DNA from 2 places in the Nonomuraea sp. NPDC001636 genome. Region 1 is predicted to be linked to the other one. Evidence: riboswitches for the same ligand, from Rfam matches in the RefSeq annotation. Region 1 holds a riboswitch; the other holds the start of a gene.

Region 1 (4,204 bases):
TGATGTCGCCGACCACGTCGGTGAGCCGGTGCACCAGCCGGGCCCGGCGTTCCATGCGCAGCCCCGCGACCTCGTCGGCCCGCGCGGGATGGTGGGCCAGGACGTAGCCGACCACGGAGTTGCCCATGCGCAGGGCGTTGATGTCCACCCGCAGGTCGAGCGGCCTGCCGTCCTTGTGGACGCGCTTGGTGCGCAACGACACCTGCCCCCCGGTGCGTACGCGCTCCAGCACCGCGTTGTGCTCGGCGGCCAGCTCGTCGGGGACGATCGGCGCCCGGCGACCCAGCATCTCGGCCGCCGTCCAGCCGAACAGGTGCTCGGCCGCCGCGTTCCAGACCAGCACGCTCTGGTCGCGGTCGAGCGCCACCACGGCGTTGGGGGACCCGGCGAGCACGGCGCGAGCGATCTCCTCGTCACTGCCGACCCATGCGTATCCCACACCTCCATAGTGCACGTGGCGTGGTGGGTCTGACGGGCGATCCGTCCGATACGCTGCGCTCACGAAGATTCCGGTGGCTGAAACGGGTGAGAGGCATGTCGAGCAGCGACCTCGATGCCCTGCTGAGAGTGACCTCCAGCACCTACAAGGGAGAGGGGCCCCCGGACATCGCGTTCGGCACCTACGACGGCGCGGTGGGCAGGCTGGTGCTCGCGGTGACCGGCAAGGGCATCGCGGCCTGCAGCTTCGAGGCCGAGAACACCGTGTTCGAGCGGTTGGCCAAGGAGGTCGGCACGTTCATCGGGCCCGACGCCCGCCGCCTCGACCCGGTGCGCCGCGAGCTCGACGCGTACTTCTCCGGCCGGCTGCGCACCTTCGCCACGCCGGTCGACCTCGCGCTGGCCACGCCGTTCGCCCGTACCGTGCTGCAGAAGACCATGGCCGTGCCCTACGGCACGACCACGACGTACGAGGAGATCGGCGCGAGCATCGGACGGCCGCGCGCCCTTCGCGCGGTCGGCAACGCGGTCGGCGCCAACCCCGTGTGCGTGATCGTGCCCTGTCATCGGGTGGTCCGTGAGGACGGCGAGTTCGGCGACTACGCCGGAGGCGTGGCCGCCAAGCAGCACCTGCTCAACGTCGAACGCCGGGTCTCAGCGGGCCGCTGAGCGGCGCCGGCCGAGCACGCCGATGAGCAGCGTCACCAGGGCCGCGACCAGCGCGCCGCCGAGCGCGCCGTTCATCCACGGCTCCCGCGTGAAGCCGACGGCCTCGCGGGCGGAGGCCCAGAAGTCGTCCCAGCCGGCGACCGTGGGCGTCGAGGTGGTGAACCAGTAGGCGGCGAAGCCCAGCGCCCACGGCAGCAGCATCAGCCAGCGCGAGGGCGCGTCCTCGGCGGTGTTCCAGCGGGCCGCGCCGCCGAGCACGAAGTAGTCGACGGCCAGCACCGCGAACATCGGCACGAACACCGCGCCGATCACCCCGAGGAACGCGCCGTAGGAGGTGACGTCCACGACCAGGGCGATCGCGGTGGTGAGCACGCCGATCGCGGTGGAGACGATCCGCCGGTCCACCTTCGGCATGAGGTTCTGCAGCGAGACGGTGGTGGAGTAGACGTTGGCGAAGGACTGGTCGGTCTCGCGCAGCACCAGGATGCCGAAGAACAGCGCGCCCAGCGGCGCCGCGACGAACGGCTGGAACACGACCATGCCGTCGGCCTGGACCGCCTGGGCGCCCGCGATGGCCACCGCGTACACGCCGAGGGCCAGGCAGGCCACCTGGGCGACGGTGTAGCCGCCGACGACGCCGGTGAAGGCGGCCCGGCTGGAACGCGAGTGCCTGGCGAAGTCGGCGGCCATCGGCACCCACGACACCGACAGGGCGATGACGTAGTCGACGGCCGGGGCGAAGGCCGTCCACGACCCGCCCGTGTACGTCGGCGCCTCGCCCAGGAACGACACGGTGAACCAGATCAGCGACACGATCACGCCGGCGGTCACGTACCGGCGCAGCAGCCTGATCGACCCGAGCGGCCAGACGGCGAGCGCGGTGGTCAGCACCCCCGCCACCACCACCCACACCTGGTACGGGACGCTCCCGAAGATCGCGCTCGCGGCCTTGGCGATCACCCAGAGCTCGAAGGCCCCCCAGCCGAGCATCTGCACGATGTTCAGCACGGACGGGACGTACGACATCTTCGCCCCGAACAGCCCGCGCAGCAGCACCATCGCCGGCCGCCCGGTCTGCGTGCCGGGGATGGCCGACAGGCCGACCATGGCCGTGCCGATGAGGCTGCCCACCACGGCGGCCGTGAGCGCGGCCACGAGGCTGAGCGGCGCGTTGCCCAGGGGATCGATCAGGACGAGCGCGCCGGAGAAGCCGAGGAGGCTGACACCGAGGTTGGCCCAGAGCGCGCCCTGGTCGAGGACGCCGAGGGTCTTGGGGGGCGCGCCGTCAAGGGTCAGCGGAACTTCGTCGACGACATGCGTCATCGCACACTCCCTACGCCGGCATTACCCGGACAGGTTCAGGCGGTCGGCAGCGGCTGTGTTGCTGCCCTCTCAGCCCGGCACCCCGAGCTCCCGCGACTATGCAGTTGGCGCCCTCATCATGCCTCAATGGCGGCGGAACCGCCACAGTGGGGCATTAGGCCACGAAAGGCTCCTGCCCGGTCTCGCTGACCATGGGACGGCGCGCGAACTCCCACGACTGCATGCCGCCGCCCACGTTGACGGCGTCGCGCCCGAGCTGGTTGAGCCACGCGGTGACCTGCATCGACCGGCCGCCGACCCGGCACACCACGTAGACGGTGCGGTCGGCGGGCACCTCCTCGACCCGGCCCTGGATCTGCGACATGGGGATGTGCACGGCCTCGGGGGCGTGGCCGGCCAGCCACTCGTCCTGCTCGCGGACGTCGAGCAGGTAGGCGTCGTCGGGAACGGCGGTGACGTCGATCTCTGGAACGGTCATGCCTCCATCATCCCGCGCCCGGGACCCTACTTGAGCAGGCGCGACATCCGCCGGTCGGCCAGCGGCTTCCCGCCCGTCTGGCAGGTCGGGCAGTACTGGAGCGCGGAGTCGGCGAAGGACACCTCGCGGATCGTGTCGCCGCACACGTCGCACGGCTGGCCGGCCCGGTTGTGCACGCGCAGCCCGGACTTCTTCTCCGCCTTGAGGTCTTTGGCGGCCAGCCCGTGCGCCCGTTCGACGGCGTCGCGCAGCGTCGTCACGATGGCCTCGTGCAGGTCGGCGATCTGCGCGTCGGTCAGCGTCGCGGCGATCTTGAACGGCGACATCTTCGCCGCGTGCAGCACCTCGTCGGAGTAGGCGTTGCCGATGCCCGCGATCACCTTCTGGTCGCGCAGCAGCCCCTTGATCTGGGTGCGGTTGCCGCCCACGATGCGCTTGAGCGCCTCGACGGTGAAGGCGTCGTCGAGCGGGTCGGGGCCCAGGGCGGCGACGCCGGGCACGTCCTCCGGCTTGTCGGTGACGTAGACGGCCAGCCGTTTCTGCGTGCCGGCCTCGGTCAGCTCGAAGCCGGGGGCCAGGCCGTCGTCGTCGGGCGCCAGCCGTACGCGTACGGCCAGCGGCCCCTTGCCCGGCCGCACCGGCCGCGCGCCGGTCAGGTCGTCGCGCCAGCGCAGCCAGCCGGCGCGGGCCAGATGGATGATCAGGTGCAGGCCGTCGCAGTCGAGGTCGAGGAACTTGCCGTGCCTCGACACGCCCGTGACGGTGAGCCCGCCGAGCGCGGTGACGGGCGGGTCGAACGTCTTGAGCGCCTGGAAGCCGACGACGTCGACGCCGGCGATCGAGCGGCCGACCGCCCGCTCGCGCAGGAAGTTGGTGAGCGACTCCACCTCGGGAAGTTCCGGCATGCCCCCAGGGTATGGCGCGCGCCGGACCGGCACGCGACTACGGCACGTCCCAGAAGGCCAGCTCGTGTGCCATGCCCTCGGCGAACAGCGCCTCCGCCCGTACGGGGTCGGGGTCGGCCTCGTCGATCATCTGCCCGATCCGTACGGTCAGCGCCGCGAACGCCGGGTCGGCGTAGGTGTCCACCCAGGCGCGGTACCGCGGCTCGGCGGGCGGGTTCTCGGCGAGGATCCTGCCAAGACTCGAATATCCCCACATACACGGATATAGCGCCGCCAACCCCTCCCCGTACGACCCCGCCGCCTCCAACAGGAACGCCGTGTACGCCACACACGCCGGCCCCTTCACCGCATTGTCCAGATCGGCCCCGAACTCCGCCGACAACGACCGATG
Region 2 (4,204 bases), on a different contig from region 1:
GCGGCCCGGACCCGGCGGCGCGGGTCACGGCGGCGGTGGACGCGGCGGCGCGGCGGCCGTACGCGGAGCTGCGGGCCGAGCACGAGGCCGACCACCGGGCGCTGTTCGGCCGGGTCCGGCTCGACCTCGGCCAGCGCATGCCCGACCTGCCGACCGACCGCCTGCTGGCCGCCTACGAAGGCGCCGGAACCCCGTCCGACAGGGCCCTGGAGACGCTGTACTTCCAGTACGGCCGGTACCTGCTGATCGCCTGCTCCCGCCCCGGCTCGCTGCCGGCCAACCTCCAGGGGGTGTGGAACGCGTCCAACTCGCCGCCGTGGGAGTCCGACTACCACACCAACATCAACCTGCAGATGAACTACTGGCCGGCCGAGCCGGCGAACCTGGCCGAGACGGCGGTGCCGTACCAGGAGTTCGTGGCGGGGCTGCGCGCGCCCGGACGCGAGACCGCGCGGTCGATGTTCGGCTCCACGGGGTGGGTGGTGCACTCCAACACCAACCCGTTCGGGTTCACGGGGGTGCACGACTGGCCCACGTCGTTCTGGATGCCGGACGCCGCCGGCTGGCTGGTGCGCCAGCTCTACGAGCGTTACCTGTTCGACGGCGACGAGCGCTACCTGCGCGGGCACGCCTACCCGGCGATGCGCGAGGCCGCCGAGTTCTGGCTGGCCAACCTGTGTCCCGACGCGCGCGACGGCAGCCTCGTCGTCTCGCCCGCCTACTCGCCCGAGCACGGCGACTTCACCGCGGGCGCGGCCATGCCGCAGCAGATCGTCCGGGACCTGTTCGCCTGCACGGCCGCGGCCGCGCGCACGCTCGGCGTGGACGCCGAGTTCGCCGGACGGCTGCGCGCGGCGGCCGACCGGCTCGACCCCGGGCTGCGGGTCGGCTCCTGGGGGCAGCTCCAGGAGTGGAAGGCCGACCTCGACGACCCGTCCGACCGGCACCGGCACGTCTCCCAGCTCTACGCCTTACACCCCGGGACGCAGCTCACCGCCCCCGAGCACCTGGCCGCGGCGCGCACCACCCTCGAAGCCCGCGGCGACGGCGGCACGGGCTGGAGCATGGCCTGGAAGGTCAACTTCTGGGCCCGGCTCAAGGACGGCGACCGCGCCCTGAGCATGCTGAGCGGGCAACTGCGCGCCAGCACCCTGCCCAACCTGTGGGACACGCATCCGCCGTTCCAGATCGACGGGAACCTCGGCGCGACCGCCGGGGTGGCCGAGATGCTGCTCCAGAGCCACGCCGGCGTCATCGAGCTGCTGCCCGCGCTGCCGGCCGCCTGGCGCGCGGGCTCGTTCGACGGGCTGCGCGCCCGCGGCGGCTTCACCGTCGGGGTCACCTGGGCGGACGGTGTGCCGGTCGAGGTCAGGCTGTCGTCGGCGCGCGGCGGGACCGCCCGGCTGCGCGGCCCCGGGTTCACGCTCGACCTGGAGACTAGGGCAGGGGAGAGCTGCGCGCTGTCGCCAGCACGCTGAACCACGTGCGGTGGGTGACGTTCGTCTCGTGCCAGGCGACCGCGAACCCGGCCGCGTCCAGCACCGCGAGCAGGTCGCCCGCGTCGCGGTGGACGAACCAGCGCTCGTACTCCGTCCGGTACGGCACCGGCTCCCAGCCCTCGCTGTCGCCCAGGGCGGTGACCAGCGCGAGCACCCCGCCGGGGCGCAGCGCCGCGTGCCAGGCGCGCAGCGTCGGCTCGGTCTGCTCGGACGGCACGTGCACGAGGGCGGCGGCCGACCAGACGCCGTCCAGGGACGCCGGCGACAGCGGCGGGCGTCGCAGATCGCCCAGAACGGTGGGAACGCCGCGCCCGGCGGCGAGCCTGGCCATCTCGATCGACAGGTCCACGCCCACGGTGGTCAGGCCGCGTCCGGCGAACCAGGCCGACTCGCGCCCCGGGCCGCATCCCAGGTCGGCGACCGTGGCTCCGGCGGGCAGGGCTGAGGCGAACCGGTCGCGGAAGGCCGCGAACGGGGGCGACGGATTGGCGACCTGCTCGTCGAACTGGCGCGCGATGCGGTCGTAGGTGGCGGTCGTGTGCGCAATGGGATCGGACATCCCCTTGATCCTGCCACGCGCGGGGTTATGATCGCGGTGACCAACGCGGGAGCCCGGTGCGGACCGGGCTGAGAGGACGGCTGTCAGCCGCCGACCGCCAGAACCTGCTCCGGATAATGCCGGCGAAGGGAGTTTGCGCGATGAGCGACGCGCGCTTTTCCAAGATCCACATCGGTGACCTCCAGGTGCCGATGCGCGAGGTCAGGCTGTCGAACGGCACGTCGGTGCGGCTCTACGACACCTCGGGGCCGTCGCGTACCGACCGCTCGGCGTGGGGGTCGCCGGTCACCCAGCTCGGCGCGGCGCGGCGCGGCGTGGTGACCAAGGAGATGGAGTTCGTGGCCGTACGGGAGGGGATGACGCCCGAGTTCGTCCGGCAGGAGGTCGCGGCCGGGCGGGCGGTCATCCCCGCCAACGTCAACCATCCGGAGTCCGAGCCGATGGCGATCGGCCGGAACTTCCTGGTGAAGATCAACGCCAACATCGGCAACTCCGCCGTCTCCTCCTCGATCGAGGAGGAGGTCGAGAAGATGACGTGGGCCACCCGGTGGGGCGCCGACACCGTCATGGACCTGTCCACCGGGCCGAACATCCACGAGACCCGCGAGCAGATCATCCGCAGCTCGCCCGTCCCGGTCGGGACCGTGCCCGTCTACCAGGCGCTGGAGAAGGTGGGCGGGCGTCCCGAGGCGCTGTCGTGGGAGGTCTACCGCGACACCCTGATCGAGCAGTGCGAGCAGGGCGTCGACTACGTGACGGTGCACGCGGGCGTGCGGCTGGCGCACGTCCCGCTGACCGCCCGCCGCAAGACCGGGATCGTCTCGCGCGGGGGCTCGATCATGGCCGCCTGGTGCCTGGCCCATCACCGCGAGAGCTTCCTGTACGAGCACTTCGACGAGATGTGCGCCCTGCTGGCCCGCTACGACGTGACGTTCTCGCTGGGCGACGGGCTGCGCCCCGGCTCGATCGCGGACGCCAACGACGAGGCCCAGTTCGCCGAGCTGCGCACCCTGGGCGAGCTGACCAAGATCGCACATGCGCACGACGTGCAGGTGATGATCGAGGGCCCCGGCCACGTGCCGATGCACAAGATCAAGGAGAACGTCGACCTGCAGCGCGAGCTCTGCGACGACGTGCCCTTCTACACCCTCGGCCCGCTCGTCACCGACATCGCCCCCGGCTACGACCACATCACCTCCGGCATCGGCGCCGCCATGATCGCCTGGTACGGCACCGCCATGCTCTGCTACGTCACCCCCAAGGAGCACCTCGGCCTGCCCAACCGCGACGACGTCAAGACCGGCGTGATCACCTACAAGATCGCGGCGCACGCGGCGGACCTGGCCAAGGGGCACCCGCAGGCCCAGGCGTGGGACGACGCCCTGTCGGACGCCCGGTTCGAGTTCCGCTGGGAGGACCAGTTCGACCTGTCGCTCGACCCGGACACCGCCCGCGCCTTCCACGACGAGACCCTGCCGGCCGCGCCCGCCAAGACCGCGCACTTCTGCTCCATGTGCGGCCCGAAGTTCTGCTCGATGAAGCTCAGCCACGAGGTGCGGGCGGGCCTGGCCGACAAGGCGGCCGAGTTCATCGGCAAGGGCGGCACGATCTACCTGTAGCCCGCCGCGGTCAGCCCGGGAGCGTCTCGCCGCCGATCGGGGCCAGCACCTCGCCCGTGTAGTACGAGGACAGCCGGTCGGCGGCGAAGAACACGTACGAAGGGGCGATCTCGTCGGGGTCGGCGGCCCGCTTCATCGGCACCTGCGCGCCGAACTTCGCCACCTTCTCCTCCGGCATCGTGGCCGGGATCAGCGGCGTCCAGACCGGGCCGGGGGCGACGGCGTTGATCCTGATGCCGCGCTCGACCAGGTTCTGGGCCATCGAGTAGGTGAAGGCGTTGATCGCGCCCTTCGTCGCGGCGTAGTCGATGAGGGTCTTGTTGCCGCGCAGGCCGTTGATCGAGGAGGTGTTCACGATCGCGCTGCCCTCCCGCAGGTGCGGCAGCGCGGCCTTGGTGACGCGGTAGTAGCTGTGGATGTTGACCGCGAACGTGTGCTCCCACTGCTCGTCCGTCAGCTCCTCCAGGGAGTCGACCGGCGCCTGGTAGGCCACGTTGTTGACCAGGACGTCCAGGCCGCCCAGCTCG

What was found. Region 1 has a riboswitch for thiamine pyrophosphate ahead of ABT158_RS41585 (purine-cytosine permease family protein). Riboswitches for the same ligand answer to the same signal wherever they lie in the genome.
Region 2: another riboswitch for thiamine pyrophosphate. It lies ahead of thiC (phosphomethylpyrimidine synthase ThiC); the one in region 1 lies ahead of ABT158_RS41585 (purine-cytosine permease family protein).

Annotation. Positions count from the first base shown of each region.
Region 1 is NZ_JBEOZT010000031.1:62,137-66,340, forward strand. It holds gene ABT158_RS41575 (ATP-binding protein) at 1-439, opposite strand, end outside; gene ABT158_RS41580 (methylated-DNA--[protein]-cysteine S-methyltransferase) at 535-1,107, shown strand; gene ABT158_RS41585 (purine-cytosine permease family protein) at 1,093-2,430, opposite strand; TPP riboswitch at 2,421-2,534, opposite strand; gene ABT158_RS41590 (rhodanese-like domain-containing protein) at 2,585-2,908, opposite strand; gene ABT158_RS41595 (Fpg/Nei family DNA glycosylase) at 2,935-3,813, opposite strand; gene ABT158_RS41600 (TenA family protein) at 3,851-4,204, opposite strand, start outside.
Region 2 is NZ_JBEOZT010000001.1:338,080-342,283, forward strand. It holds gene ABT158_RS01515 (glycoside hydrolase family 95 protein) at 1-1,478, shown strand, start outside; gene ABT158_RS01520 (class I SAM-dependent methyltransferase) at 1,438-2,058, opposite strand; TPP riboswitch at 2,094-2,206, shown strand; gene thiC (phosphomethylpyrimidine synthase ThiC) at 2,199-3,677, shown strand; gene ABT158_RS01530 (SDR family oxidoreductase) at 3,688-4,204, opposite strand, start outside.